4 regions of the Agarivorans sp. QJM3NY_25 genome follow, and region 2 is predicted to be linked to each of the others. Evidence: predicted binding sites of a transcription regulator. Region 2 holds the regulator's gene; each other region holds the start of a gene.
The links. The regulator sigma-54, encoded in region 2, starts transcription at its own class of promoters, with help from an activator protein. The targets are predictions, from matches to a motif close to GTTGGCACGNNNNTNGNNT.

Region 1 (7,997 bases), 430 kb from region 2:
GTATTTAATGACCCGAAAAAAACCGTTTGTTATCAAAATGAACATCTAGAATTAATGCAGCAATACCGCGACGCTGGACCAACCTACCCGAAAGAGGTGGTTGATGAGTTTGCTAAAATAACCTTCATGGAAGATTGTGGTGCGGATCGAGATGATATTATCGCCTGTGCACCTGCTGAGCTTCCCGAATCTTTTCCGAACTAGTGCAATAGCAGAGATTTAATCATGAAAAACTATCCATTTAAAACCTTATTGTTGAGTGCTGTGAGCCTACTTTCGATGTTTGTGAGCTCAGCCTTTGCCGCGTCTCCTATTCCCCCTAATAACCAGCTGATGGTGACTACGGGTTTGGGCCAAGTGGCGGGTGTGGTGAAAGATGATATCGTCAGCTTCTATGGTGTGCCCTATGCCGAAAACCCCTTTGTTGAAGGGCGCCGCTTTCAGGCTCCGCAAGCCAAGCAAGCTTGGAGTGGGGTGTTAGATGCTAGCGCTTTGGGCGCACCAACTCCGCAGCCGAGTCGTGGTGTTAAAACCGAGTTAGTTGGCGCTCCAGGAGATCTTACCTTAAATATTTGGGCTCCTGCTGAGATGGGCAAGTTGCCGGGAAAACTACCGGTGATGGTATGGATCCCGGGTGGCGCTTTTATTCGTGAAGATGCTGGCGAATCGGTATACAACGGTAGTAGCTATGCCAAGCAGGGGGCGATTGTGGTCACGGTTAATTATCGGGTTGGCGTGGATGGTTTTATGCATTTGCAAGGCGCACCCGATAATCGCGGGATCTTGGATCAAATTCTCGCCTTGCAATGGGTGCAACAGCATATTGCTGCCTTCGGTGGTGATCCTAAACAGGTGACTTTATTTGGACAATCGGCTGGGGCCGAAAGTGTTGCAATTTTACTCGGCACTCCGGCGGCGAAAGGTCTATTTCATAAAGCGATTATGCAAAGCCCGCCAATGCAGGCGGTAAGCACAGCGCAAGCCACGCGCCTAAGCGAGGCATTTGCTGAACGATTCAAGGTTGCAGCCTCAATTGAAGGAATTGCGAGTGTGCCTTATCCTGAGCTAGTTGCTGGGGTAGTCGCGCTGGGGCAGCAGATCCAAGACCGTGAGCAATGGGGCGAGTTGTCTTGGGGTGGAACGGCTTTTCTGCCTGTTATGGACGGGAATCTGATTGTTGATACGCCAATGGTGAACCTTGCTAAAAATGCCGATCCGAGCATTCCGGTCATTGTTGGTAGCACCGATCAGGAAGCGAGATTGTATCTTGTTCCTGGTGGCCAACTAGACCGCATGACGAATGCCGAGGTGTCGCTATTTTTAGGGGACTTAAAGTTAGCGGGAAAACCAATGCAGGTGTATTCCGAGGATGGGCAAGCAACTCAGGGGGATATCTTCGCCGATATTCAATCGGACTACACCTTTAGAATGCCGGCGTTACATATTGCAGAGACACTGGTCAACAATGGTAATCCAGTTTGGCATTATAATTTTTCCTGGCGTTCAAAAGCATTTGGAGGTCAGTTAGGGGCCGCCCATTTTGTGGATGTTCCTTTCTCTTTCAATACCTTAGCAACGGAGCAAGCCAAAGCGTTTGTTGGTAGTGATGCACCACAATCACTGGCCGATTCGATGCATCGTCAGTGGCTTGATTTTGCGAAAACAGGTCAAGTTAGTTGGAGCCAGTATCAGCTTAATCAACGCTATAGCATGCGTTTTGACGCCCAGTCAAAGCAACAGCGCGATCCAGAAAAGTCGCGACGCCTGTTATGGGATGGCTATTCTTTCTAGCGCTTCGCTTCAAGCTCAAATACCCCACTAAAATAACTGGGGAATTTGAGCGTCAATGCGGGTGTTCAGTATGAGGCGGTGAATCTTTTTCGGCAAAAGCATAATTGTTTTTGCCATTAGATTTTACCGTATACATGGCTTCATCGGCTCGATTAATCAGCCTTTCTGCATCTTGAGCATGGTCTGGATACAGTGCGATACCGATGCTGGCTCCGATCTGAAGAGGCTGCTCGTTGAAATGAAAAGGAGCCTTCAAATTGTTAATCAGCTTTTGCGCAATTAATTTGATATCGTCAGGATCGCTAATGTCGCTCAATACCACCATAAACTCATCCCCGCCAATCCGTGCCACGGTATCCATTTCACGTACCGTGGCGCAAAGTCTTTTGCCAACATTCATCAGCACTGCATCACCAGCATCATGACCATAGCTGTCGTTGATTGTTTTAAAACCATCGAGGTCAATAAATAAAACAGCTGCGCATTTTTTGTGACGATGTGCCATCGCGATGGCGGTAGACAACTTTTCCCGACAGAGTCGTCGAGTGGCTAGACCTGTGAGGGCATCATGGTTGGCCATGTGCCGAAGCCGTTCTTCAGCGGATTTTTGCTCGGTGATATCGGTGCGTAACGAGATATAACGTTGCGGCACACCGTGTTCATTTAAAAAGGGGACAATGGTTGAGCTGACCCAATAGTGCTCACCGTTTTTCGTCAAATTACAAATTTCTCCTTGCCACACCTTGCCTTGAGTGATGGTTGACCACATGCTCTTATAAAATTCTGGTGAATGAACTTTTGATTTAATCACTCGGTGAGTTTTGCCGAGCAGTTCTTCTTCAGAATAACCGGATATTTGTAAAAACTTGGTGTTGACGTAGGTGATCCGACCTGAGCGATCTACGGCGCTAATAATAGCATGTTCGTCAAGCGCATTTTTACGGAATGCCAGTTCTTCTACCATGGTTTTAAATGCTTTGCTTAGATCGCCAATTTCGTCTTCCGTTAGTGATGGGAGTGCCGGTCTAAAATCACCTTCGACGACTTTCTGGGTGGCGAGGCTGAGCTTTTTAAGTGGCCTATAGATAATTTTATATTGGCTTAATAGGGCAATGAGTTGGCTTAATAAAACCAAGCCTATCACCATGTTTCTCACCTTATTAATATCCGAGATAACGGTTTGTCGCTTATCACTCCAGTTTACGTCTAACTCAATACGACCTAGATATTTCTCTCCTGAACTTAGTTCATGAACAATATGAATTAGTTGCTTGCTCTGCTTGTCATTTAGCGATGGTTTTACGATGGGGTAATAACGCTTGTTGTTATAGTTATATAGCGCGATGTTCTGCCAGCGAGACTTATAGGTTTCTTCTAAATATTCGAGGTGAACGTATAAAGCGCCCAAGTCTCGTTGTAGTAGGCTCTTGGCAATTGATGATTCTCCCAAAGTGAGCAATTCATAAGTATGTTTCTTATATTCTGTCTTGGCGTTTTCCAATTGCAGCGGGATCCAGTACAACTGAATAATCAGGCTTATCAGAATCAGGCCTATCAAAGGTGGTATCGCGAGCTTTAAATTAATTTTCATCTATTTATTTGGCGCCACATAGAAACGTTCAAGGTCCATTGTTTTGAGTGGTAAATAATCATCTAGGTTTGCCGATCCTATACTGTTAATAGGGATCTTGGATAATAGTAACAGCCCTTTTTTTGAGCTGCCCATCTCTAATAAAGCATCACGTACTCGCTCTCTTACTTCAATTGGAACTTGAGGTCGTGCAGTAAAGGGGTGAGGCGCTACTTTTGCGGTGCTGTGAATGATGTTTAGTAGTTCTTTATATTGTTTCTTTTGGCGATTCAGGGTTTTTTGCACTCCACCGCCTGCGTCTGCTTCATCTAATAATACATTGAGGTAAACAGAGTCGTGAGTTTTGACATAGCGAGCGTTAAAGTTGAGGTCATATTGGTCTTTCAGTTCTTGTCGCATCAGTAGCGATGCGCCCAGTGCATTAGGCGACGGAAAAACCAAGGTCTTGCCATCTAGTTGTGTAGGGCTTGTGATATTGCTGTCTTTTTTTACAACTAATACGCCATAAAGCTTACGGCCATGATCGCGAACTAAAGGAAGATAACCAGCTTGCTGATTGGCAATCAGCAGGTGGTAAGGATTCATGTAAGCGAAGTCGTATTTGGCAGCGGCCAAGTCTTGCTCGAAATCAGGGATAGAGGTGGAGCCCAACAATTTAAATTTGTAGCCTGTTTTAGCGGTTAGCTGCAGCAGTATTGGGTGCCAAATTTGATGCAGTTTATTGGTTTCAAATTGAGGCACAATCCCCACAGAGTAAACTCGCTCTGTTTGCGCTGTGTAACCAGTGGTACTGGTCGTACTTAAAATAAATAAAATAAGGGCAGTCAGTTGCTTCATCGGGCACCTACTTTAATTGGGGGGCATTATCAGCTTATTTTACAATATAGTCACAATGAGTCGTGTCATCGAGATTTCTGGTTATTTCTGGTTATTTCTGGTGAGTATGTCACTTTTGGCAAACAAGATCGTGGCTTCTTGCATGGCTCAACTTATAAACGCTTGTTATGAGTGAGTACCATTATCATGTGTGGCTTTAAGGCGCATGAAAGTGGCGTTTGTGTAGAAAGTGGTCTTTATTTTATTTATTGGCGAACCAAGCGCTTGATTGGAGTTAATGGATGAAGGTTAAGGAGCAAGGAGTTGAAACGTGGAATACATCAGTTTAAGTCCGTCGAATATTGCAACTGAGCATATCTGCTGTGCATTTTCGGATAAAAAGTGTCAACAAAGTTATCAGGCAAAAAAAGACTGGTTAACCCAACAATTTGAGCAAGGCTATGTATTCAAACGCCTCAATCAACGGGCAAAGGTGTTTATTGAATATGGTCCTGCCGAAACCGCATGGTTGCCGATCGTGGCGCCTAATTACTTGGCGCTTGGTTGTTTTTGGGTGTCGGGAAAATATAAAGGCCATGGGCATGGTCTATATCTTTTAAACCAAGCGATTGAAGATGCCAAGCAGCAGGCCAAACTAGGTTTAGTTGTGGTGGCGGGTCGCAACAAAAATCATTTTATGAGCGATAGCAAATGGTTAATTAAACAGGATTTTGTGGTGTGCGATGAAACTGCGGATGGCTTCGTTTTACTCTGTTTAGCCTTCGACGAGGAGTCGGTACTCCCTAGCTTCGCTGCTCAGCTTAAAAGCCCGGGGCTTGTACCGCAAGGCTGTGTCGTCTATTTCTCTAATCGCTGCCCTTTTGCTGAATATCATGCGACTCAATCTTTAAGAGAAAGTTGTGAAAAACGTCATATTCCATTGACCGTTATTAAGCTTGATACTTGCCAGCAGGCGCAAAACTGTCCTTCTCCGGCAACCATCTTTAGTTTGTTTTACAACGGTCGGTTTGTGACGACAGATATTAGTGCATGTATGGATAGTCGGTTTGACAAATTCATTCAAGCTTAAGCTCGTATCGTATGATGAGGCGAATCTAAAGCTTGTTGCTGAAATGCTAATATTGAGCAGTTGTCGAGTTTTTTTACACATTTGCATCATTCCTCATGTACACTTTTATTTACCTATTTATAAGACATTGAATTAAATGGTTATTTACTTGTTGGCTTAATTTTTGCCTTTGATGCGCGGACTGAGCGGTCGAGAAACCATCGCTTATCACGGTTTCACTTTGAAAACATAGAATAAATTTAGGCGACTTAGCAGTATCAGGAAAAGTTATATGTTTTATGAAAAATTTGGCCAAGCAGCAGTGATCGGTGTTGCCTTATTGTACTCAGCTGCTAGCCAAGCAACGCCTTTAAGTGATTACAATTTAATCCTCACTGGTGACTATAACTACCAAGGTGGAGAAGTCGAAGGACGAACCATTATTGGTGGTGACTTAAATGCCGCTGGGCAATCGCCAACTTTTGCGATTCGTGAAACCACCGTCCCTTTTGAAGATACGGTTACAGTTGCAGGCAATATCAATGCTTCGAATATTAACCTGAATGCTGGCAGCCTGACTTACGGTGGCAACTTAAATGTGAGCAACGTAAACCTAAATGGTGGCGGCTCCAGTGTGCAAAAAGTGACGGCAGGCGAGCAAGCTGCCATGGCCAGTAATATGGCTGGTCTTGAGTCGCAACTACGTGCCGATTCCGCATATTTTTCCGGTTTAACTGCAAATGGTAGCTTTAGCGCTAGTCACTTGTCTTATAGTGGTAGCGATGATATGGCGGTATTTAATGTCAACTTCAGTGAGGTGTTTGCCCAAAATAACTCTTTGTCATTAGCGGCTGGCTCGGCTAAAACGGTGGTTATTAACGTAGCCGGCTCTGCGGTATCGGTAGCCGGAGGGGTCAACCTTACCAGCGGTTTTGGGATCTTAGATGATGGCCTGAACATTGGCGCGGCGAATATTTTGTGGAACTTCTACGAAGCAGAAACTATCGATTTTAACAGTATCGCCTTTGTCGGCGCGGTATTGGCAATGGATGCCGATTTGGTTGGTGGTGCAGTGTTTGATGGCAGTGTTGCGGCAGAGAGTTTCACCGGTGCCAGAGAATTCCACAATACCGGCTTTAACTGGCAAGAGCCGCAAATTCCTGCGACGGTGAGTGAAGGTTCGAGTTCTATTTTATTTGCCCTTGGCTTAGGCTTTGTGGTGTTATCGCGCCGCCGTAATTGCATCTAAAATCAGCTTTAGCTATTTTCCTGTGCGCCTGTGAACAGCCCCATGCCTTGCATGGGGCTTTTTTAGTGCCATTTCGAACGGTTTGGCGGTGGACTGGCCGCACTTTTTGAGGCGAGTATTAAACGCCTTCAGATGGCCCAATGGTTGTGTTTATCATTTGCTATTTTGCAAATTTGAGTATTGATAATGTGATTCACCTGTTAGCGCTCAACACTAGTAATATTCGGATTAAAAACAAATGCTTAGTTGCTGCCTCGAAGTGTCGTTAACAAGCAATTATATTGAATCAGTTTATGAATGTAGATTATGGCCTCGCGGTCAGAGAGCTTTGCTTCATTGGATGGGAATTGCTGTTTCTCATCTCTAGTTAATACAAAATCTGCTCTGTTCGGAGGCGTTGACTCATATTTTACCGAATTATCAATTTGAGAGTGTGGCGCTGAATATTTTGTTCCTTTTCTTGTTTTTCTGCGGTGACTATTTGCATGCTTGTCTGGGTCCTCTGTGAGTTCATTTCAGGTGGATTTGATGATGGTGTTATGACTTTGGCGACTCAATGACAAAGTTGATCAGACCCGGTCGATGGTATAGATCTACGTCTTGCACGGGTTTCATTCCGATCTTTGTAAGCACGCGTTGGGAGGCAATATTTTCTTGTACAGCAACCCCATAGAGCGCATTGGCTATGTTTTGATTAAAAGCCCATTTTAGGACTGCATGTGCCGATTCAGTCGCATAACCATAACCCCCGCAGGCATGGACCAGGCCCATTCGGATATCGATAAACGCTGGGTTCGGTGCATATTCAAAGCCGATAAAGCCGATTTTTTTAGAGGCTTGATGGGTAAGTTCAATAATAAAGGTTCCAAATTGATGCTCTTGCCAATGCTGTATTCGATTTTCTAGATAACTGCGTTGTTGTTGTGTTGAATATGGTTTTTCGTGAGGAAGATATTTAGTTTGCAGCGGACAAGATAAAATCTCTGCAATAATGTCGATGTCGTTTGTATCGGGTTTTCTTAGTTTTAATTGTTTGGTTTTAATCATTGAATGCTCCAAATAGCAATATACTTAGACCAACGTGCATCACTCATTGATATTCTGTCAACTGCTGGTCTTTAAAACTTGAAAGGTTCGACGCGATATAAGCCACCCAAGACCATGAATTCTTGCTCGCCTTGCAGGCTGCGGGGCAGTAGCGACTCGAAACAGACGATTTTGCTCAAAGGCACCTGCACCGCAAACACTTTTGAGCCGAAGCGTAATGCCGCCTCGGGATCGGCGGTGAAGGAGCTGAGGTTATTGAACAGTTTTACCGCTCGTCCTTCGAGGTTATATTCCGGCAAGGCGGTGCAACCTCGATAGAGGCTGAGGTGCTCGCCATTGGGGTGACGCAGCCGCAGCTCCTGTTGGCAAAAGCAGTAGAGTAGATCCAACTGGTCATAGAGTTCATTGGTATTGTAGGTCGCTTGGCTACACTG
Region 2 (7,997 bases):
GTGAGTGTTGAAACGCCCTACGGTGCGGTCACCCAGCAAAACTACAGTTTAGCCAGAAATATAAAATTGCTCATTTGTGATGTCGATGGCGTATTCTCCGATGGTCGGATCTACCTCGGTAATGATGGCGAAGAATTAAAGGCCTTTCACACCCATGATGGCTTTGGTATTAAAGCATTACTCAATGCAGGTATTGAGGTTGCGATTATTACCGGCCGCCAATCAAATTTAGTCAGCACCCGCATGCAAGCTTTAGGTGTGCAGCATATATTTCAGGGCCAGCAAGATAAAATGCAAGCCTATCGACAATTACAACAAAAGCTAAGCTTAAGCCCCGAATACTGTGCCTATATCGGCGATGACGTGGTCGATGTTCCAGTCATGAATGCCTGTGCCTTAGGGGTTGCTGTATATGACGCCCATCCATTATGTAAACAAGCTGCCAAATTAGTGACTAAAACCGCTGGGGGTTATGGTGCAGTGCGGGAATTATGCGATTTAATTCTTCAGGCACAAGGACAGCTACAAAATGCTCAGGGCATGAGTATATGAATAAACCCACTTGGTTTTTTGCGGTTTTATTTATGGTGGCTTTGGTGCTTTGGCAGCTCAGCCCGTCAGATACCCAACAACTGACCGAAACTCGCGAAATCAATAAACCCAATTTTATTGCCGAACAGCTATACAGTGTTAGTTTTGGCGAACAGGGAAGGCCCCGCTATCGTATTTATGCCGAACAGATGGCGTATTTTGAGCAACTCAAGCACACCACTTTCAGCCAACCAAAAATCTTGGTATATCCCGATCCCAAACAACCTGTATGGCAAATCGTGGCCGATCAAGCTACAGTACAGCAGCAACACACGGTCATGTTAAATGACAATGTAGTAATTAAAAACTTGAGTCGCAGCAAATACGTTCGTGACTTAATTACAGACAGCTTGGAAATCGACCTGCAAAACGAAACCATGCATAGTGATAAACTCGTTACCGTTTATGGCCCATCCTACGAATTATATGGACGCGGAATGAACGGTGATTTAGCCAATGAAATAGTGACTTTATTAAATGATATCGAAGCGGTTTACCACAATCCACAAGAATAAATTAGCCTTTTTAGCAAGCCTGTTACTCATCAGTTGGGGGGCTCAAGCGCTTGAAGACGACTTCAATAAACAAATTGTCGTCGATGCCGACCGTCAACAGGTTAATATCAAAGAAAATCGCGTCACTTTTTATAATAATGTCGTCGTGACTCAAGGCTCGATAAAAATGCGCGCCGAAGAACTGAGCGTTATCGGAAGTGAGCAAAAAGGCAGCGAAGTGATGATAGCAAAAGGCAAACCAGCCACCTTCTATCAGCTCTTAGATAATGGTAAGCCCATTGAAGCAGAGGCGAACGAAGTGCGTTACGATTTGAAGACTCAAACGCTTACGCTTACTAACAATGCACTGCTGAAGCAAGAAGAAAGCTTAGTCAAAGGTCAAATGATTAAATACAGCATTAACAAACAAGAAATGGTTGCTCAGGGCGACCAAAACAGTCGGGTGACCACCATTTTCTTACCCCAACAACTCAACAAAGTTGCCCCCAAGGCCACGCCTCAACCATGAGTACCTTAATTGCAGAAAACCTTGCCAAAAGTTACAAGGGGCGCAAGGTCGTTAAAAACGTGAGTCTCAATGTTGAAACTGGAAAAATTGTCGGTTTATTAGGGCCCAATGGCGCTGGAAAAACCACCACTTTTTATATGGTGGTTGGTTTAGTCCCAAGGGACCAAGGGCGGATCCTAATTGACAACGAAGATCTGTCAAGTACCGCCATGCATACCCGGGCTCGCAAAGGCATAGGTTACCTACCGCAAGAAGCATCTATCTTTCGTCGCCTCTCGGTAGAAAAGAATATTTTAGCGGTCTTAGAAACACGTAAAGACCTCGATAAACAACAACAAATGGGCGCGCTCGATGACTTACTTGAAGAGTTTCATATTGGTCATATTCGCAAGAATTTAGGCATGAGTCTGTCGGGCGGTGAACGTCGCCGAGTAGAAATTGCCCGCGCTCTAGCTGCCGCACCTAAGTTTATTTTGCTTGACGAACCCTTCGCAGGCGTGGATCCTATTTCTGTTATCGATATAAAAAAAATCATTGAACATCTTCGTGATCGCGGTCTGGGTGTATTGATCACCGACCACAATGTAAGAGAAACACTAGATGTTTGTGAGCACGCCTATATCGTTAGCCAAGGCGAACTGATAGCCTCAGGAAAACCTGAGGAGATACTTAAAAATGAGCATGTGAAACGAGTTTATCTCGGTGAACAATTCAAGCTATAGTTAAAGTATGTCCTCAAACGCGATAATAAAAAGAAGGAACAGCGGTAATTAATGAAAGCATCTTTGCAGTTGCGTCTTGGTCAGCAATTAACCATGACCCCCCAGTTACAACAGGCCATACGCTTACTCCAGCTTTCGACGCTGGATCTGCAGCAGGAAATCCAAGAAGCTTTGGAGAGTAATCCTCTGCTAGAAGCAGATGAAGCGCAAGCAAATGACGCAGACTCGGCTGAATTTAAATCAGCCAGCGAGCAAAATAGTGATGCAAACAATAGCCAAACGGAGATCGATAGCAGCCAGATGGAAACTGGCGATGCGATTAGTCAAGATACCGTCGCAGACGATCTTCCGGTTGACTCAACTTGGGATGACATTTACAGCGCGAGCTCGGCTCCTGCCAGCTCTTCATCCGGTAGCAGCAGTGATGACAACGACATGTTGTTTCAAGGTGAAACCGTTGACTCCTTACAAGATCACTTGCTCTGGCAAATGCGCCTCACGCCTTTTAGTGAAATAGACCAAGCTATCGCCCTCGCCATCATCGACGCAGTCGACCAATCAGGTTACCTGACCCAAGATTGTGAGCAATTACTTGAGGGACTACGTTCGATTGAAAATAATGATTTAGATGTCGAGTTAGATGAAATTGAAGCAGTACTTAAACGTATTCAGCACTTCGATCCAGTTGGTATTGCTGCCCGCTCTCTACAGGAATGCTTACTCATCCAATTAAGTCGTTTCAGCGAACAAACACCTTGGCTGAATGAAGCGAAAGACATCGTATCGAATCATATTGACGTATTAGCAAATCGAGATTTTCGTTTATTGGCCCGTAAAACCAAGTTAAAAGAGGAGCAGCTACGCGAAGTGATGCGGCTGATTCACACCTTAGAGCCAAGACCTGGTAATGCCGTCGAACCAAATCAAGCCCAATACGTAATTCCCGATGTCTCGGTGATTAAACGTCAAGGTCGCTGGGTGGTTGAACTCAATCCTGACGCGATGCCAAAACTACGCATCAATTCACATTATGCATCGATGACTAAAACCTCGACCAACGCCAACGATACCCAGTTTATTCGCAGCCATCTGCAAGAAGCAAAATGGTTCATCAAGAGTATTGAAAGCCGTAACGAAACCCTACTGAAAGTCTCTAATTGCATCGTGCATCACCAACAAGCTTTCTTTGAATATGGTGAAGAAGCCATGAAACCGATGGTATTGAATGATGTTGCCGAAGCGGTTGAAATGCATGAATCCACGATCTCTAGGGTCACGACTCAAAAATTCATGCATACCCCTCGCGGGATCTTCGAACTCAAATACTTTTTCTCTAGCCATGTGGCTACCGATGGTGGAGGAGAATGCTCCTCAACAGCCATTCGTGCATTAATTAAGAAACTGGTTGCTGCCGAGAATACCAGTAAACCACTCAGCGATAGTAAAATCGCTGATATTTTGGCAGATCAAGGCATCAAGGTGGCTAGGCGTACGATAGCTAAATATCGTGAGTCATTGGCTATTCCACCTTCTAACCAACGTAAGAGCCTTATTTAAAGGCCACTATAAAGGGGACGACATCTATGCAAATTAACCTTACTGGACACCACGTAGAAATCACTGAGTCTTTGAGAGAATATGTCCACACTAAGTTTACTAAGCTACAACGACGATTCGACCAAATTAATAATGTCCATGTTATTCTCAATGTCGAAAAACTGAATCAGATTGCCGAAGCCACTATACACCTAAATGGTGGTGAATTATTCGCCACTTCAGAACACGCTGATATGTACGCGGCCATCGATAGCCTCATCGATAAGCTCGATCGCCAAGTCATTAAGCATAAAGAAAAACTCACCAAACATTAGTCATAGTAATGCAAATAGATAAAGTACTAAGCTTGGACTGCACCCAAAGTGCAGTCCAATGTTCGTCAAAAAAACGAGCATTGGAATTGATCAGTGAACTAGTTGCGAAGCAACTCGACACCACATCTAAAAGTATATTTGAAAGTTTATTAAATCGTGAACGCATGGGCAGTACTGGCATTGGCCAAGGCATCGCGATCCCTCACGGTAGAATAGGCAATCAATACCATGCGACCGCAGTATTATTACGCTGTACTCCGGCGATTTCCTTTGACGCCATTGACAATCAAGCCGTTGATTTAATATTTGCCTTACTGGTTCCCGAAGACCAATGTCAACAACATCTAAATACTCTCGCTCAAGTTGCTGAAAAACTTAACGATAAGCAAATATGCAAACAACTTCGTACAGCACAAAGTGATGACGAATTATACACGATCATGATAGCCTAAGACTCTAATCGTTATTAGGGGTTATCATGGAACTGATTATCGTTAGCGGGCGCTCCGGTTCAGGTAAAACGGTCGCACTACGAGTATTAGAAGATTTAGGTTATTACTGTGTCGACAATTTACCAGTCGTATTATGGCGTCCTTTAATTGAACACCTAAAAAGACAGTACACCAAAGTCGCCATTAGCATTGATGTGCGAAATTTACCTGATGAACCCTCACCCATCGGTCAACTAATTCGCGATGAAGGCTCTGAGCTTAACCTATTAAGTATTTTTCTCGACGCGAAAGATGATGCGCTGATCCGCCGCTACAGTGAAACTCGGCGGGTTCATCCACTGAGTCAAAACGACATGTCTCTAGCCAAGGCCATAGAATCTGAAACCGCCCTGCTCGCCCCCATTTCTCGCAATGCTGACCTAAGAATAGATACCTCGCGTTTATCCGTACATGAATTGAGTCAGCTCATTCGATCGCGAGTGACCGGAGAACAACAGCAGCAATTAATTATGGTGTTTGAGTCCTTTGGCTTTAAAAATGGCGTACCCAATGATGCCGATTACCTATTTGATGCTCGCTTTTTACCGAACCCGCACTGGCAAGAAGAACTACGACCTTTATGCGGTCTCGATCAAGCGGTTAAAGATTATTTAGCCAAGCAGCCTCTTGTAGAGCAGTACATCCAGCAAATCGCTGATTTATTAGGATCTTGGCTGCCGCATTTAGAAGCCAATAATCGCGCCTATCTGACCATCGCAATTGGTTGTACTGGCGGACAACATCGTAGTGTTTATGTCGCCGAACAACTGGCTGAACACTTTAGTCAAAAACGTAAGGTGCAGCGGCGCCATCGAACTTTGGAACATAAACTTGAAACTCACTAGACAAGTCGTCGTAAAAAACAAACTGGGCTTACACGCTCGCCCAGCCACCAAACTGGTCGAATTGGTACAAGAATTTGAAGCTGAAGTAAGTATTATTGACGGGAAAAAAACCGCTTCGGCTGCCAGCGTGATGGGATTGCTGGTGTTGGCAAGCGCTCAAGGCAATACCCTCACGATAATCTCTGAAGGTAACGATGCAGAGGCTGCTCTCGATGCCATACAACAACTCGTTGAAGCAAACTTCGACGAGGAATAACGCGAATTTATTGATGCAACTGCTACACTAAGTCCTGTTGCATTTTTAGTGAATATTTATATCGTAGCGGACAAGGCAGAGCCTATCGCGTAGAAACAGCACTGATGCAGGTACTCAAGCCGTAAACTGTGACACATGTTACCCAAAGGGTTCCGCTGAAAACCTTTGTACCATCCGCGACAGGTTCACCCGCTCTAAAAGCGTGGTTTAATCTTTACACGACTATAAGGACCGCTTATGCCTGAAGAGATGGAGTTAAATCCTAATCAACACAAACGCCTACAGGAGCTAAACCAAGCGCTCGATAGTGGTATGTTTGTGCATGTTAGGCGAATGCTTCATCAGATGCCGCCTTGTGATGTCGCTCTACTATTAGAATCTAGCCCTCCCGCAGGTCGAAAAGTATTATGGCAACTCACCGATCCGGAAAAGCACGGTGAGATCCTCGAAGAATTAAACGAAGATGTGATGGAAGGGGTACTCCAATTAATGGCCCCCGAAACCCTTGCTGCAGCGACCGAGGGAATGGACACCGATGATATCGCCTACGTGCTTCGCAGCCTACCCGATAGTGTCTATCAAGAGGTGTTGTCGCAAATGGATGGCCAAGACCGCCATCGAGTCGAAGCTGCGCTCGCTTATCCAGAAGACACCGCTGGCAGTATCATGAATACCGACACCATCACCCTGCGGGCAGATGTCAGTATTGATGTTGTATTGCGCTATTTGCGGCTTAGGGGCGAACTTCCTGAGGCAACGGATGCACTTTATGTTGTCGATGAGAATGATTTACTACTCGGCGATATCCCACTATCAACCTTGCTCACCGTTAATCCAAGCGTCAACGTCAGAGAGGTAATGGATAGTAATGCCGAAACCATACCGGTCGCCATGGATGAAGATGACGTGGCTTCCCTGTTTGAACGCCACGACTGGATATCTGCCCCAGTAGTTGATGAACAAGGGCGCTTGTTAGGCCGAATTACCATCGATGATGTGGTGGATATTATTCGTGAGCATGCGGAACACTCGATGATGGGGATGGCGGGGATGGACGATGACGAGGATACCTTCGCCCCGGTCTTAAAAAGTACTCAACGGCGCACCGTCTGGCTAGCGGTTAATCTTTGTACGGCTTTAATTGCAGCGTCGATTAGCAATATGTTTGAATCAACGATTGAACAATTGGCAACGCTAGCGATCTTAATGACTATTGTTCCTAGTATGGGTGGCATCGCTGGTAATCAAACTTTAGCGCTCGTGATCCGGGGGCTTGCGGTGGGCCACATTGGCGAGGGCAACTCTCGCTGGTTGATCGGTAAGGAAGCCGCAATCGGTATGTTAAATGGCTTAATTTGGGCGAGTGTTATTTCGGTAGTGATCACCCTATGGAAAGGTGACTGGACTTTAGGCATTATCATCGCTGGGGCGATGTTCATTAATATGTCCTTAGCCGGATTAGCCGGGGTTAGTATTCCCTTATTAATGAAAAAATTTAATATCGACCCCGCTTTAGCGGGGGGAATGGCCTTAACCACCATCACCGATGTGATGGGCTTGTTCTCCTTTTTAGGTATGGCCACCTTAGTATTAGCTTAAGGCAGGAGTATCTAAATCGCAGCTCCTACTAAATATCAATCTGCCTAAGCGCTGACGAAAAATTTATCTTTGAAGCAAGCTTGAGCTGTATTTTCGGAGAAAACAAAGCGGCATACCACAGGCCGCTGTTAAAATGCTTATCTTAAACAGAAATAGACGCTGAAAGAGTAACAAGTACTAGCTACCCGCAATCTTCATCGAAGAAATCAATATTGAACCGGTTTGAATTGAGCTTTCTTTATCGAAGTCATCCGCAATGGCAACTATATTGGCAAACATCTCTGGCAAGGTACTGGCTACCGTAATCTCATGTACCGGAAAAGCAATTTCACCATTTTCAACCCAATAACCAGCCGCGCCTCGAGAATAATCACCGGTGACCAAATTAACGCCTTGGCCCATCAGCTCTGTCACCAATAAACCGGTTCCCATTTGCTTCAGCAAATCAGCCCGATTGATCCCACTGTGCTGCACTAACCAATTATGGATCCCACCAGCATGACCGGTACTTTGCATGCCCAGTTTACGTGCCGAGTAGCTGGTTAACAAATAGCTCTCTAAACGCCCATCAGCAATAATATGGGTCGCTTTCGGGGCCA
Region 3 (7,997 bases), 1.5 Mb from region 2:
ACTTAGCAACGCTCTCCAACGATATAGAAACGGCAGTGGCGGCCTATCGTCATGCCGTTGAATTGGCCCCAGATGCGATTCAATTCACCCTATATTTGGCGCAAGCATTAGTGAAAAACAAACAGTATTCGGAGGCCGAACCCTATCTCAATAGGATCTTAAAAATGGCGCCGAACCATATACTGAGTAACCAATTAAAAGCTTATATTCAGTTTCAAAAAGAAGATTTTGATAGCGCATTTACACTGGCCACTAAAGCCTTACAAAATGGTTCAAACAATACTTCAACCCAACTAATTGCAGGCATATCCGCTTACAAACTAAACAAGTATGAGCAAGCACTCACTCAACTTGAGAAAGTGATTACCAAAGACCCGGGCAACGCCCTTGCTCAACGCCTGTATGTGACCACCCAGTTTCGTATTGGTCAATTAGACTCTGCACTAGAGCAGCTTAACCAGAGTTCGCTTACCGACGCTCAAGATAGCAATTTTTTGAGTACCGTCAGCATCCAGCTCAACCAGCTGGGGAGAACTGAAGAGGCACTACAAATTGCCGAAAAGGCTGCCGCATCTGGTAACTTATCGGCCAAGGCTAAATTGGGCTTGTTACAACTAAAACAGAATGACCCCAAAGGTTTAGAGACCCTAAATCAAGTTCTCGCAGAAAATCCAGCGCAAACCCAAGCTTTCCTGGGGATCCAAGCCTTTCATTACAAGCAGAAAAAAACCGACGAGGTCTTTGCAGCACTTGAGCAATGGCTAGGTGAACACCCTAAAGACCAAGCGGTAAAATTGTATAAAGGCGCATTATTAGAGCAACTCGGTCGTTATCAAGAAGCACTGGATGCATACCAATCAGTTCTTAAAGATAATCCGAAAGATGTACCAGCTACACTATTTAGTTCTTCTGCTTATGTACAAATCGGCAAGGCCGAAAAAGCTTACCAAATTATTTACCAACTCAAGACCGAAAATCCAGAAAACTTGCGAGTGTTTCAATTTTTAATGGGGCATGCCAGCCAACTAGATAGAATGGCAGAGGTTAAAGCCTTACTCGATCAGCAACTACTGGAACAACCCAACTCTAATCTATTGCAAGAACAATTAGGCCGCTACTTCGTCTTCAAAAAAGACTTTAAGCAAGCGATTACAAGCCTTGAACAGGTCGAGCCTTTGCTACGTAGCGACCAAATCTGGCAGTTAATTGGCGACCTATATTTACAAGATAAGCAGAACGACAATGCAATTAGCACTTATCGACGCTGGTTAGATAACTCTCCATTATCGTTAGCGGCTTATATTAAGAACATTAATGTATTAGAGGCTAATAATAAGCTAAATGAAGCTGTGGCGTTGAGCAACAGAGCAGTCAAAGTATTTAAAAATAATCAAAAAATGATTTTTTTAAATTCGGTATTGTTGCTTAAAACAGGCAATGCTGCGGCAAGCCAAGAGGCCTTAAATAGCCTCGCCCCAAACCAGTTGAAAACCTTAGCCGCGATTCAACAACAAGGTTATATTTATCTTACCCAAGAAAACTTGCCTTTAGCGATTAAGACTTTTGAAGACTTATATAGCAAGCACCCCAGCATGCAAACCGCAAATCGTTTAATTCAAACTTACAAAGACGCCAATCAACCCGAGCGTGCTGTTGCATTTGTAGAAAAAACACTGTCTGAGCATGGTGAAGCCGCACAACCATTACAGCTGCAATTAGCAGAATTACAAATGAGTTTAAACCCTCAGCAAGCTTTGCAAAGTTACCAGAAGATCATCAGTAAGGAGCCTGAAAACATCATTGCCTTGAATAACCTCGCGTGGGTATATCATGCGCAACAAGACAACCAACAAGCTTTAAAATACGCCAAACAAGTCTATCAACTCAAACCTGAACTCGCCCAGATTAAAGACACTTATGGCTATATGTTGCTTAAAGCGGGTCAAGCAGAAAAAGCCACCGAAATTCTGGCAGAAAGCTATCAACAGCAAGCCAATAACGAAATTGGCGTTCATTATGTTGAAGCGCTGATTGCGAGTAACAAACATAGTCAGGCGAGAACCTTGTTGAATAGTTTAATCGATCTCGATCCGGCCTTGCTGAATAAAAAAGCTGAGCTAGAAGCTCAGCTAAAATAACCATCTGACCAATGGTGAGAAAGCTTGCAGTTATTGCGGTAGGTACAAGCCCTTCGCAGGAGAATAAACAAAACCTTTTCTCATCATTAGGCTATTGTCTGATTTTGGTTTTGCTTTGAAGTTTGATGAATACATTTTTTTAATGTATTCATCATCATCATCATTTTTTCTGGCGGCCAGACAACCCTTGGCTACTTCTTTGTCAATATTCATCATCAGTTTTTGAAAACCAACCGGCAAGCTTCGCATCAGCATCGACGCACTAATATAGTAAGGCGCTCGCAAACCATGGTAGTCGATAGCGGCCCCCAGCTGCTCAAACTTGATCCCTAAAAAGCTCATACTGCGTGCTAAACGAGGTTCCATCATGACAAACGCATGATGTGTGCCGGAGCGTACTGCAAGCGAAGCTATCGACAAATATAAACCTATCGCCAAAAATGGAAAACAGCGTAGCTCTTCTTCTGAGTAGGTTTGTTCATTAATGGCACCCGCTGCCGCGCCTTCAAAATTATCCGCTTTACGACGACGAAACTGAGGTCGTACCGCTAAACGAGAGATCTCACATATTTCAGAGCGTTCAAATTGATCCGGATGGAATTTCGCGCCTTCAATTGCCTGCGCGCAGTATTTCTCGATAGGAAGTAATTCATCTTTATGACTTGGGGATACAATCCGCACACAACCTGCAAAATCCGCACTGGGTTTATGTTGGATCAAACAGAACCGAGAATATTCATCAAACTCATCTTGCTCCATCCCATCGTCTCGAATTGGCTCAAAGTTTAGTTCTTCACAATAAACATCATGACGGATCCTAAACGCTTCATGCACAATATCGGGACGATAAGCAACCACAGGACGCAGATACTCGGCAAAATGTTGAGCAATTAACTTTGCTTCTCGTTTCACTAGCAGTGAAATACCACTTCTCACCATCGGCCCAATCACCGGATAGCTTGCCAAATTTTTTATGTATTTATTACGAATCATAAGGCACTCTCAAAGCTTTCGATCTAAAGCAACCCACTCACTCGCCAGAGTTAAAAGCAGCTAAATAATATCAATGACAAGGACTCAAAAACAAAAAAGCGCAGTACTGGGCTGCGCTTTTAATATCAACTAATGACGCTAACTCTTAGCGACGTTTTTATTAAGCCTTAAGCACGGCGGCGCAAACCAGCCAAACCTAATAAACCTAAACCAAATATAGCTAAGGTACCAGGTTCTGTCACTTCTCTGGCTGAGATAGCAAATGCAGCTTCAAGAGTATTGGTATCATCTTCTTCAGTTAAGAAACCAATACAGGTTTTACCTTCTGGACAATCGACATTCTCAACGAATGTTAGACCTAACAAACGAGTTGTTAAGGTGTATTCATAATCGTCTAAGCCGTCTACAGGGATGGTGAAGCTATTGCTTAAGAAAATCGCATCACCTTCCTGAGTGAAAGAAACACTGTCGTCTAATACAATGGTAAATAAATCGGCACAACCAGCCTCATTGATACCAACTGCACCATCTAAAGTGTCGCCATATTCACATACGCCGCCAGTAGGGTGGTTGTAGGTTTCTTCAAATTGAATTTCAAATTGTAGCGTTGGTCCAGCCGTTGGAGGCAACACCACTGGAGATGTTGGGCCTAAAAACAAACCATCGAATAAGGTCGCCGATACCAAAGTATCACCCGTTACACCCCAGTTTTCATGGGTTAAACCAGTACCTTCAGAGAAAGCTAGAGCACCAACACCATTCACTACACTGGTGGTTACCGAGCCAGTTTTAGCATCGTCAACGATTAAAGAGCTTTGCAATTCGTTAGGGTTAACCTCTTTATAAGGTTGACCCCAAGCCAATGTTTTAGGAAGCTCACCACCAAAGAGTGTATCAAAGTCATCTAAGGTAGCACCTGAAGCGTTAATCCCTGTTGCGTCGCCAGCTTCTGAGACATAATCAGTGCCGAAACCCGCGTCGTTTAAGTAATCCCAATCCGTGATTAAAACAGCATTTGCCGAAAGGCTTGAAACACCTAAAGCTAATGCCATACCAGTCAATTTTAATTTATTCATATTGCCCGTCCATTTGGTCATCGCAGAGTTAAATACAAGTATATCAATGCAACTCAAATGCCAACTTAAAAAACGATTAGAAAACAATAATTTAAATAAAATGACATCCGTTTTCATGAGCAATATGTAAAATTTACTGACACCTCTAATCAAGCAACGACTCCCGCTATATTTCAGCGAATAGTTGCTAAGCCCTCAATTTAAAACCACTTTTTTCGCAATCTTAAACACCAACCGTTGCAAAGGGTTCCGATTGCCCATTGGCCGCCAGGTTTTTTTAAAACGATTCCGGTAAGCATCAAAATGTAAACCATGGGGAGCGGTGACTAAATCACCTCGTTTTAAAAGGATTTTTAATACATAAGTCGCCGCCACGCCTGCACACAACTTCACTGCCATCGGCGTCGACGGTCCTTTCTTCGCGTGAAAATCGGCCTTACTTGGATCGACTAAATAAGGGCGCTGCAACATTGCGGGAGACAAACCAATTAAAAACTTAATATATTGCTCATTTTCATCTTGGCAATCTTCAAAACGGAAATACTCTTCGTAATTCATACCACCAGGCATGAAACACAAAAATGCACAGCCCATACCGAGGGGGGCAGCGGTCACCAAAGGGATGTTTTTCTCTAGGCACTTCTGAAAAACTAACTTACGTGCCGATAGGGCAAAAAAATCGAGGCTATCAACATAAACATCCACCCCCTCTAAAAACTGGTCAACATTATGCTCAAATACACCCTCAGGAAAACTACAGATCTCGGCTTCGGGATTAATATCTAGGCAAACACTTTCCATCACCTTGACTTTATCTTGCCCAACGGTAGACATGAATGCGCCCGCTTGGCGGTTAAAGTTATGCACTTCATATTCATCAAAATCTGAAATATTAAATTTACCGACACCTAAACGCGCCAAGGTAACAATATGTTCGCTACCCACCCCACCGGCCCCAGCGATGGCCACCCGCTTCCCGCGTAATAGTTGCTGTTCATCGTCGGTAAGCCACCCTATGTTGCGCGAAAATGCATCTTCGTAATTGAAACTCATCATTATTCATCCCTGTTATAACGTTTTTATCACAACACTTTATTTGATGTTCTTTTCATACTAGCTTGCCCTAGCCTAGAGTAAAAATTAATATGAGGCAGCATTTCAAGGAATAACTCTATATGCGGCTCATTCCAGTCATCGTAAGTCTTATCATCTTGGCGCTATACAGTAGCACCGCATCAAGCCAACTTGCCGATACCATTGAGCAGATCAAGCCCTCGGTGGTCGGCGTGGGAACGTTCAACAAATTAAACTCACCAAGAGCCACCTTACGTGGTACCGGATTTGCCGTTAGCGGCAATGTCATCGCGACCAATGCCCATGTCATTCCCAAAACCTTAAATCAACAACAAAAAGAACGCTTAGTGGTATTTGTTGGCCAAGGTCGGTCTCCCCAACTAAGGTACGCAACCTTGCTGGCAAGTAATCAACAGCACGACCTCGCACTCCTGAAAATTGAAGGAGAACCCTTAAGGCCAATGCGCGTGTCAAACCAAACGGTAAGGGAAGGCGAGCGATATGCCTTTACCGGTTTTCCTATCGGGGCAGTACTTGGACTTTATCCTGTCACTCACCGCGGTATCATTTCCAGTATTACTCCGGTCGTGATACCTGCGCGTTCAGCTCGAGAATTAAACCCTGCTCAACTCAAAAGATTGAAAGCGCCCTATAATGTCTATCAGCTCGACGCTACTGCCTATCCAGGGAATAGCGGAAGTCCGCTATACCACCCAGATACGGGCGAAGTCATAGGCATCATCAACAAAGTATTTGTCAAAACAACTAAAGAAGCGGTATTAAGTAACCCCAGTGCAATCAGTTACGCGATACCCGTGAAATACTTGAAGCAACTATTAGCAACCGTCAAACCACAGTAAAGCAACATGCTATAGCCAGCGGGCCTTTAAAGAGCCTGATCAGAATCAGTGATGGCCTGTTCAACCATGGCCAGAAGCGCCATGCTCAAGTTAGAGATGTAAATCTCGCAGGGAAGTCGTAGCTGCTATATTCAACTTCTTACACTGAACCATGAATAATTCAGCACAAGCGAAGGCATCACTGGCGGCGGAGTGAGAAGCGTAGTCAGGTAAACCGTAGTGACGACGCAAATCATTCAGCTGAAAACTCTTATGTGCACCAGTTCTCCCCGAATAACTGAGTTTCTTTTCAATCGCTAAAGTATCAATGATATACAAAGGACAGTGTTCAATGCCAAGGTATTGTTTAAAGTAAGCATCTATAAAATTTCGTTCAATGCAAGCGCCATGCACCAATAACACCTTACCTGATAAAGCTTGAAATAACAGACTAATACCTTCTTCTAAAGGTAGCCCCCCATCAAGCATTTGCGGAGTAATCTGGTTTACTCTTGCACTATCCGCTTTTATGTATTGCCCGTGCGCAATGAACACCTCTTGCGCTTCAGCGATTTCTATCTGAGCAAGACTCATCGGCACCAGACCGATACTCAAAATTCGGTCTTCTTGAGGATCAACCCCTGTGGTTTCAAAATCTAAAGCCAAAAACTGAAGTGAGTTAAATGCAGCCGTAAGCGCGGGCAAAGGCGTCGATAAATATTGGCGGATCCCAAGTGACCACGTGGGATCTGCAAGCATCGCTAAACGTTGCGCTTCTGGGGACAGTTTTTTAGCAAAGGTTCTTTTCAGCGTCTTAAACATGGTTTTTCGCTCACGCCTTAATAAACCGCAATTTGGCTACACTTTGTAGCTCACTGATGATTTTAAAGGCCTCTTTAAGATGTTTTCGTTCGAAACTGCTAAATAAAGCAGGCGCAATATGATTATTCGGCTCTTTACCTGCCTTTATCGCGTGCATCTGGTGAATAAAACGAACTTGCGAAATAAAATGATAAGCGCCAATAATGTTGTCACAACTATCCTGAGAAAGCGTGCCTTGTTCCGCAGCATAGCGAAAACGTTCCTCGGTTCCGGTCAGCGATCCTCCCGCAGCGAGACTGAATATACGGGCTAAATCGATAATCAGGTTCAAGGCAAATTTCTTAATATTTAAAGTATTACTATGCTCTCCGCCCTTTTCCAGGACCAAATTATTGAAAATCCCTAACGGAGGTTGGGTATCAACTGCGTCTTTGACTAAGGCAGGAATAAAATTACGGCTCTGCTGAATACACTGATGTAAATACTGCTGCATTTTATCAACCAATTCATGCTCGCCATAGATCGCACGAACTTCTAAAAAGACGCTAATACTCAATAATTTGTTGTATTCTGGGCTAGCCACCCACTTTTGATAATAGGCTTTCCATCGGCTTAAGGGCTGGCACCATTGAGCGGTAGCCGCCATATACTTACCATCACACAATGGATAACCACAGGCAGCTAAACCATTGCATACCTTCATCGCAAGATGCTGAAAGTAAACTCTATCAGCGGCACTAATCTCATCGGCCAGGACAATGGCGCTATCTTGATCGGATAACATATGGACTTCATTTCTGGCATGCGAGCCTGCCACCACCCATGCGTATGCCACTGGCGGAGGACCAAGTAGTTCCTCACAGAGTTGAATTAAACGACGCGTAAAAGCATCCATAATCATCGACATCACGCGCCCTTGAATTTCGGCGCTAACCCCACTGTCAACCAAAGACTCAAAAATCGACAAGCGCTCGTCTTTTAAGGTGGCCAACGAACCCACCGAACTGGCATATTTTATTTTTTCAATTAAAAATAACGCTTGAGTACGGTGATTA
Region 4 (7,997 bases), 1.1 Mb from region 2:
CCATTCCAAGTGTTCCGCTGAATCTTGAAACTTTAACCATCATCTTGCCCTATGCCGTGGTACTCGCAGCGATCGGCCTGATTGAGTCACTATTAACTCTGACCGTGGTTGATGAGATGACCAGCACCCGAGGACACGGTAATAAAGAATGTATTGGCCAAGGGGTTGCTAACGTGACCACAGGCTTCTTTGGCGGGATGGGTGGTTGTGCGATGATAGGCCAAAGCATGATTAACATTCGTTCCGGCGGCCGCGGTCGTCTCTCTGGGATTACAGCCGCACTCGCACTACTTTGTTTCATTTTATTTGGGTCTTCTCTAATTGAAATGATCCCTTTAGCTGCCTTAGTTGGGGTGATGTTCATGGTGGTATTAGGCACCTTCGAATGGGCCAGTCTACGAATGATGAATAAAGTTCCTAAGGCCGATTTTTTCGTGATTGTCTTGGTCTCGGTGGTCACCGTATTCACCGACTTAGCCATCGCCGTAGTGATTGGCGTGATCGTATCGGCGCTGGTCTTCGCATGGCAACATGCCAAACACATCTATATCACCACCGAGAGTGTTGATGAAGAGCACAAAGTTTATCTGTTAGATGGTCCATTATTTTTTGGCTCGACAGCCAACTTTCTCGAGCTATTTAATCCCGAGAATGACCCAAAAGATGTCGTGATCGATTTCGCTAAATCACGAGTGAGTGACCACTCAGCTATCGAAGCTATCGATACCTTGGCCGAACGTTATGAAAAAGCAGGTAAAATGCTGCATCTTAAACACCTTAGCCCTGAATGCCGTAAGCTATTAAGTAAAGCCGGAAGCATGGTTGAAGTGAATCTGATTGAAGATCCAAGCTATAAAGTAGCGAGTGACACCTTAGGTTAACGCTCAGCATTATCGCTCACCGAAGCCGCGCCTCTCTAGTCGCGGCTTTTTTATTGAATTCATGCTAATTTTAAACTCTATCATTTGAACTGGGGTGAGAAGCTGTTGTTAGATACCGTCTTATCTGATTTAGCGCTACTAATTTATTCCCTGCTGATCATTGCGGTGATCTTTCAAGTGGTGATCAAACGCCGCCCTGTCGGTGTGACTCTGAGCTGGCTGCTACTTATTATCGCAATTCCGCTACTCGGTATTATTTGCTACCAATTATTTGGTGAGCGCTATCTAGGACGCTTACGCGTGAAACGCGCACGCTTAATAGAAGTAAAGTATAAACAAAGCATCCATCAATTTAGTCGCTCTCCTTATGTGCAGGAGCATGCCTGCTCTGCCCAAGCAGAGCCACTCAATCGACTCACCCGACGACTGCTAGGCCTACCGATCCTAGGCGGCAATCAACTCACCAATTTAGATGACTCGCTGGAGACTTTACGACGACTCACCGAAGATGCCTCTCAAGCACAACAAAGTATTTATTTTGAATTTTACATTGTGCAGGAGGGCGGTTTAGTGGACCCCTTACTGGATGCATTAGCCGCTGCAGCAAGCCGAGGACTCAGCGTTTACCTGCTCGCCGACTCGGTCGGCTCTCGGCAGTTTCTTCGTTCCGTGAAACGACAGCAACTGGCACAAGCGGGGGTCAATGTTGTGGAAGCGCTGCACGCCAATCCGATACGGATGTTACTGCAACGTGTCGACTTACGTTTGCACCGAAAAATTGCCGCTTTCGATCAGAAAATCGCTTATACCGGTTCAATGAATTTGGTGGATCCTCGATTATTTCAGCAAACCAGTGGCTTTGGGCTATGGGTCGACTTGATGCTACGGGTCGAAGGCCCTGCTGCCATCAACCTACAAGCGGTGGTGGCCTACGATCTTGAGATGGAAACCGATACGCCATTAATTGAGGCCATCAGTTTTGAAGCCTCATTTGCAGTTAAGGGGCAGCAGTCAATGCAAATTATGCCTTCGGGACCGGGCATCTTTGGAGACCATATCATCCAACTGCTGCTAACTTCTTTGTATGTCGCACAACAGCAAATTATATTGACCAGCCCCTATTTTGTTCCCGACGAAAGTCTACAAATGGCCTTGGTTAGCGCAGCTAATCGCGGTGTAGAAGTGGTGCTAATTTTACCTGCACGAAATAATTCTTTCTTAGTTCGCTATGCCAGTCATTCATTTTACCAGCAATTATTAGATGCTGGCGTTAAAATTTACCGCTTCAAAGGAGGATTGTTACATACCAAAAGCTTGCTTATCGACCAACAAGTAGCTCTGGTGGGCAGCGTAAACTTAGACATGCGCAGCCTTTGGTTAAACTTTGAAGTCACCAGCATCATCGATGATCATCAATATGCTCAAAACTTATATCAGACTGTACGAACTTATCTAGATCAGAGCAGCCAAATTGACCCTATCGCCTGGCGTAAACGCCCTCTTTACCGACGCCTCATCGAGAACTTATTACACGTGGTGAGTCCCCTGCTTTGAGTAATACCAAGCTGATTAATTATATGCTCAACTTGTTGCGCTGAATAAATCCGCAGATAACCAGACATGAAGCGCAGTAATTAATGGCTCTAATCACAAAATACATCACGCAGTTAGCGGTGATTGAGCCCAGTAAGAGTGAACAGATAATGAGTTAGATTGGTATACAACAGGTATTTGCATTTAATCGGCTCCAGAAACAACAAAGGCAGCTTGCGCTGCCTTTGTTAATTTTTAAGTCATAAGCACAGCTTATGGCGCTTTTGGTGGCCGAGCTGCACGCTTACGATCGTTTTCAGTAAGATGGCGCTTACGAATACGAATACTCTCTGGCGTTACTTCAACCAGTTCATCATCATCAATAAATTCTAAAGCTTGCTCTAGAGTTAACACGATCGGCGGCGTAAGGGTTTGAGCTTCATCGGTACCAGAAGAACGAACGTTGGTGAGCTGCTTACCTTTCAAACAGTTTACCGTTAGGTCGTTTTCACGGGTATGGATCCCAACAATCTGACCTTCGTATACTTCGTCAGCATGTTTAGCAAACAAACGACCTCGGTCTTGTAAGTTAAACAACGAGTAAGTCAGTGCTTTACCGGTAGCATTGGAGATTAATACGCCATTTTGACGTTGACCAATGGTGCCGCCTTTGTGTGGACCGTAACACTCGAAAGTATGATAAATCAAACCAGAACCCGAAGTGAGTGTCATGAATTCAGTTTGGAAACCCATCAAACCACGGCTTGGCATTAGGAAGTCCATGCGAACACGGCCTTTGCCGTCTGGTGCCATATCTGTAAGGTCACCCTTACGAATGCCCATTTGCTCCATAACACTGCCTTGATGCGCTTCTTCAACATCAATGGTCACTGTTTCATAGGGTTCTTCTAGTTGACCGTCAACGGTACGTAGAATTACTTCTGGACGTGATACTGCAAGTTCAAAGCCTTCACGACGCATGTTTTCAATCAAGATCCCCAGATGAAGCTCACCACGGCCTGATACGCGGAACTTATCTGGGTCATCCATTTCTTCAACACGTAATGCAACGTTATGCACCATTTCCTTTTGTAAACGCTCTAAAATATTTCGAGAGGTCACAAACTTACCTTCTTTACCAGCAAACGGAGAGTTGTTCACTTGGAAGGTCATATTCACCGTTGGTTCATCTACGCTTAAAGGAGTTAAAGCTTCTACATTATTGGTATCACAAATGGTGTCAGAGATTTTTAACTCGCCTAAACCAGTAATAGCAATAATGTTACCCGCTTCCGCGAGAGAAGTTTCTTTACGCTCAAGACCGAGGTAATTTAGCACGAGGCCTATTTTACCGTTACGTTTCTTACCATCAGCACCAATAATGGTCACTTGCTGGTTTGGCACAACACTGCCGCGGGTAATACGGCCAACACCAATCACACCGACATAAGAGTTGTAATCCAACTGAGAGATTTGCATTTGGAAATCGCCGTTTGGATCAGCGGCTGGAGGTGCAACGTTATCTACAATCGCTTGGAACAGTGGTTCCATATTGTCTGATGGATTATCTAAATCCATTGTCGCCCAACCATTGATAGCTGATGCGTAAACAACTTTAAAGTCTAATTGGTCATCAGTGGCACCGAGGTTATCGAATAAATCAAATACTTGATCCATCACCCAATCAGGACGAGCGCCAGGCTTATCGATTTTATTGATCACCAAAATTGGCTTCAGGCCTTGAGCAAAAGCTTTTTGAGTCACAAAGCGGGTTTGCGGCATTGGGCCTTCTTGTGCGTCAACCAACAGCAAGACCGAATCAGCCATTGACATCACACGTTCTACTTCGCCGCCAAAGTCGGCGTGTCCAGGAGTATCTACGATATTGATATGGTAATCATGCCATTCGATAGCAGTATTCTTTGCAAGAATCGTAATACCACGCTCTTTTTCAATATCGTTAGAGTCCATGACTCGCTCTTCAGCATCGCCACGGGTAGTTAGAGTTCCTGATTGCTGCAATAGCTTGTCTACCAGGGTAGTTTTCCCATGGTCGACGTGAGCAATAATGGCGATGTTTCTTAACTTATCTAGCACGGCGTTTAGCCCTTTATATAATGAGGTAAAATCAAAAAGTGGGCTATTGTACATATAAACGACAAATTCTCATAGTTTTAAGTTGATCACGGTTTTTCTAACTAGCAATTAGGGTATGATTGATCTGCTCAAAAGCTCATGCACCAATATGGACAAAGATAGCACCAATAAGGTGCGTTAGTTTGCACTAATTTGATGCCTAGTCGTAGTACCACCATATATATCAAGGCCTTATGTGTTGGCACAATTTTAGCTTGAAGCAACACAACAACGTTAATTCGTCATAAATACTACTAAATCGTTTGAACCATCAATTTTGATGACACCGGAGGTTAAAAACATGTCTGCAGAAGTTTTAGCTTTGCTTAAAGAGCAAGAAGTTAAATTCGTTGACTTACGCTTTACTGATACTAAAGGTAAAGAGCAACACGTATCTATCCCATCTCACCAGGTTGACGAAGATTTCTTCACCGACGGTAAAATGTTTGATGGTTCTTCTATTTCTGGCTGGAAAGGCATTAACGAATCTGACATGGTTTTGATGCCAGATGCATCTACTGCCGTATTAGACCCTTTCACTGAAGAAAACACTCTGAACCTTCGTTGTGATATTCTTGAACCCGCAACGATGCAAGGTTACGACCGTGACCCACGTTCAGTTGCTAAGCGCGCTGAAGCTTACATGCGCTCTACTGGCGTTGCAGATGCAGCTTATTTTGGTCCAGAACCAGAGTTCTTCCTGTTTGATGATGTTAAATACAAAACTGACATGTCAGGTTCTATGTACAAAATTGATGCTGATGAAGCATCTTGGAACTCAGACAAGCACTTCGAAGATGGTAACACTGGTCACCGTCCTGGAGTGAAAGGTGGTTACTTCCCAGTTGCCCCTGTCGATTCTTCACAAGACCTACGTTCTGCAATGTGTTTAGTACTTGAAGAAATGGGCCAAACGGTTGAAGCGCATCACCACGAAGTAGCAACCGCTGGTCAAAACGAAATCGCAACTTTATTCAACTCAATTGTTGAAAAAGCCGATGAAACTCAAGTTCTTAAATATGTTGTCCACAACGTTGCTCACGCTTACGGTAAAACAGCAACCTTTATGCCTAAGCCTGTTGTTGGTGATAACGGTAGCGGTATGCACGTTCACCAATCTATTTGGAAAGACGGCGAAAACTTGTTTGCTGGTGACCTATACGGTGGCCTATCTGAAACTGCATTGTTCTACATTGGCGGTATCATCAAACACGCGAAAGCAATCAATGCTTTTGCGAACGCTTCGACTAACTCGTACAAACGTTTGGTCCCTGGTTTTGAAGCCCCGGTAATGCTAGCTTACTCAGCACGTAACCGTTCTGCGTCAATTCGTATCCCAGTGGTTCCATCTCCAAAAGCACGTCGTATCGAAGTTCGCTTCCCTGACCCATCAGCCAACCCATACTTAGCATTCTCTGCCATGTTGATGGCTGGCCTTGACGGGATCAAGAACAAGATCCACCCTGGCGATGCTATGGATAAAGATTTGTACGACCTACCAGCAGAAGAAGCTGCAGCCATTCCACAAGTTGCAACTTCGTTAGAAGACGCACTGAAGAATCTAGATGCTGACCGCGAATTCTTAACTGCCGGTGGCGTATTCAGTGATGATTACATCGATTCTTACATCGCATTGAAAGCTGCAGACGTTGAACGCATTAACATGACAACTCACCCAGTTGAGTTCGAATTGTACTACAGCGTATAAACAAAACGTTAAATCGCTTCAAAAACCCGCTTTTAAGCGGGTTTTTTTATTGCTTTTCATGTAAATCTTGCCCACCTTAATTAATTAGCTCAGAGGAAATAAAGATGGGTAAATATTTAACGATCTTTTTAGCGATGCACTGCATATTGTTCAGCGCCCAAGCAAACAACACCGTCTACCAATGGGTGGATGCACAAGGTGTCACTCACTTCTCCGATCAGCCGCAAGCGGGTGCCACTCAATTAGAGGTCAACCCCGTCCCTCCAGCAACTCAAGGGCCACTGGTAAGCCCTCGGGCAGCAGTCAAGAAAGCTGAAAAAACCATCAAATATCAATTAAATATCAGCCAGCCACTGAATGAACAAACAATCAGGGATAATCAAGGTAAAATAACCATCAAAGCCGCTACCTCCCCCGCACCAAATAACAGCATGAGCTACAAATTAGTGCTCGATCAGCTGCCTCAAGGCCAGTTATCTAAACAAGCTCATTTTCAACTCACCAACATTGATCGAGGCGCCCACACAATTCAAGTGCAGCTAGTCGATAGTTCGGGCAAGCTTATTGCATCATCCGAAACAATAACCATATTTTTGCACCGTGCTAAAACATCAGGCAGCGTAAGCACTACAGCAGGGGGAAGCTAAGTTCTCATTCTCTGCTTTTTAGCGTTAAAATTAGTGCAGAGGCACCAAAGTGGTGCTACCCATTCAGGAGAGAGTTGTGTTGAAGATTTCTGGGCTAGAGCGCTTGGTACTTGAAAATCAGGTAACAGCGATTGTGTTGCTCGATGCTGAACTCAATATCCAATATGTGAATGCTTCGGCCGAGCAATTACTCGGGCAAAGTGCGAAACGGCTGATCAACGAACCACTGACTTTACAAATTAAACACAGCTCACTAGACCTAAGTAAGTTAGGCAGCATCTGCGGGGTTGGTCAAAGCTTTACCGACAACGAAGTCACCTTGGTGTTTGATAACCATCATGCCTTGGTCGAGCTCTCGGCGACCCGATTACAAGAGCAACATTCCTATCGCTTAATGTTAGAAATGCGTGCCATTGGCCAACAAAAGAAAATCTCACAGGAACTTTATCAACACGCTCAGCAACAAGCGGCCAAGGAATTGGTGCGCGGTTTAGCTCACGAGATAAAAAATCCACTAGGTGGATTACGGGGCGCAGCACAGCTATTGGAAAAAGAACTGGTAAATCCAGAACTGAAAGAGTTCACTGGCATTATCATCGAGCAAGCGGATCGATTACGAAAACTGGTTGATCGTTTACTCGGGCCACAGCGTCCCGGTCAACACGAATTACACAATGTGCATTCGGTATTAGAAAAAGTACGCCAATTAGTTGGCTTCGAACTCCCCGAGGGGATCACCATCGATCGTGATTACGACCCAAGTATTCCCGATTTTGAAATGGACCACGAACAATTACTGCAGGCTTTTCTCAATATTGTACAGAATGCAATTCAAGCGCTTGGCTCTGCAGGCGGAACCATCAATATCATCACCAGAACCGCGCACCAAGCCACCATTGCGGGCCGGCGCTTCAGATTAGCAGCAGAAATTAAAATCATCGATAACGGCCCAGGCATACCAACCGAACTTCTCGACACCCTATTTTACCCTATGGTCACGGGACGAGAAGGCGGTACTGGTTTGGGCTTATCAATCGCACAAAATTTAATCAATCAACATAAAGGCAAGATTGAATGCGCAAGTTGGCCGGG

Region 1: a site for sigma-54 is predicted at 5,439-5,457, ahead of ACRRSW_RS21015 (choice-of-anchor A family protein). Genes of this name have one in related genera too.
Region 3: a site for sigma-54 is predicted at 4,254-4,272, ahead of ACRRSW_RS03235 (THxN family PEP-CTERM protein). Genes of this name have one in related genera too.
Region 4: a site for sigma-54 is predicted at 4,749-4,767, ahead of glnA (glutamate--ammonia ligase). Genes of this name have one in related genera too.

The regions. Positions count from the first base shown of each region.
Region 1 is NZ_CP194041.2:4,580,240-4,588,236, reverse strand. It holds gene ACRRSW_RS21040 (phenolic acid decarboxylase) at 1-204, shown strand, start outside; gene ACRRSW_RS21035 (carboxylesterase/lipase family protein) at 226-1,791, shown strand; gene ACRRSW_RS21030 (diguanylate cyclase domain-containing protein) at 1,844-3,382, opposite strand; gene ACRRSW_RS21025 (phosphate/phosphite/phosphonate ABC transporter substrate-binding protein) at 3,383-4,219, opposite strand; gene ACRRSW_RS21020 (GNAT family N-acetyltransferase) at 4,530-5,288, shown strand; gene ACRRSW_RS21015 (choice-of-anchor A family protein) at 5,560-6,516, shown strand; gene ACRRSW_RS21010 (GNAT family N-acetyltransferase) at 7,054-7,563, opposite strand; gene ACRRSW_RS21005 (NAD(+)--dinitrogen-reductase ADP-D-ribosyltransferase) at 7,635-7,997, opposite strand, start outside.
Region 2 is NZ_CP194041.2:4,152,463-4,160,459, forward strand. It holds gene ACRRSW_RS18910 (KpsF/GutQ family sugar-phosphate isomerase) at 1-1, shown strand, start outside; gene kdsC (3-deoxy-manno-octulosonate-8-phosphatase KdsC) at 1-552, shown strand; gene lptC (LPS export ABC transporter periplasmic protein LptC) at 549-1,106, shown strand; gene lptA (lipopolysaccharide transport periplasmic protein LptA) at 1,069-1,614, shown strand; gene lptB (LPS export ABC transporter ATP-binding protein) at 1,611-2,336, shown strand; gene ACRRSW_RS18935 (RNA polymerase factor sigma-54) at 2,388-3,893, shown strand; gene hpf (ribosome hibernation promoting factor) at 3,920-4,207, shown strand; gene ptsN (PTS IIA-like nitrogen regulatory protein PtsN) at 4,216-4,659, shown strand; gene rapZ (RNase adapter RapZ) at 4,686-5,543, shown strand; gene ACRRSW_RS18955 (HPr family phosphocarrier protein) at 5,530-5,799, shown strand; gene mgtE (magnesium transporter) at 6,037-7,398, shown strand; gene pmbA (metalloprotease PmbA) at 7,576-7,997, opposite strand, start outside.
Region 3 is NZ_CP194041.2:705,319-713,315, reverse strand. It holds gene prsT (XrtA/PEP-CTERM system TPR-repeat protein PrsT) at 1-2,138, shown strand, start outside; gene ACRRSW_RS03240 (PEP-CTERM/exosortase system-associated acyltransferase) at 2,169-3,131, opposite strand; gene ACRRSW_RS03235 (THxN family PEP-CTERM protein) at 3,299-4,207, opposite strand; gene ACRRSW_RS03230 (ThiF family adenylyltransferase) at 4,403-5,263, opposite strand; gene ACRRSW_RS03225 (S1 family peptidase) at 5,383-6,141, shown strand; gene ACRRSW_RS03220 (exonuclease domain-containing protein) at 6,232-6,942, opposite strand; gene ACRRSW_RS03215 (DUF294 nucleotidyltransferase-like domain-containing protein) at 6,953-7,997, opposite strand, start outside.
Region 4 is NZ_CP194041.2:282,712-290,708, reverse strand. It holds gene ACRRSW_RS01285 (SulP family inorganic anion transporter) at 1-881, shown strand, start outside; gene cls (cardiolipin synthase) at 987-2,435, shown strand; gene typA (translational GTPase TypA) at 2,688-4,511, opposite strand; gene glnA (glutamate--ammonia ligase) at 4,852-6,258, shown strand; gene ACRRSW_RS01265 (DUF4124 domain-containing protein) at 6,363-6,905, shown strand; gene glnL (nitrogen regulation protein NR(II)) at 6,982-7,997, shown strand, end outside.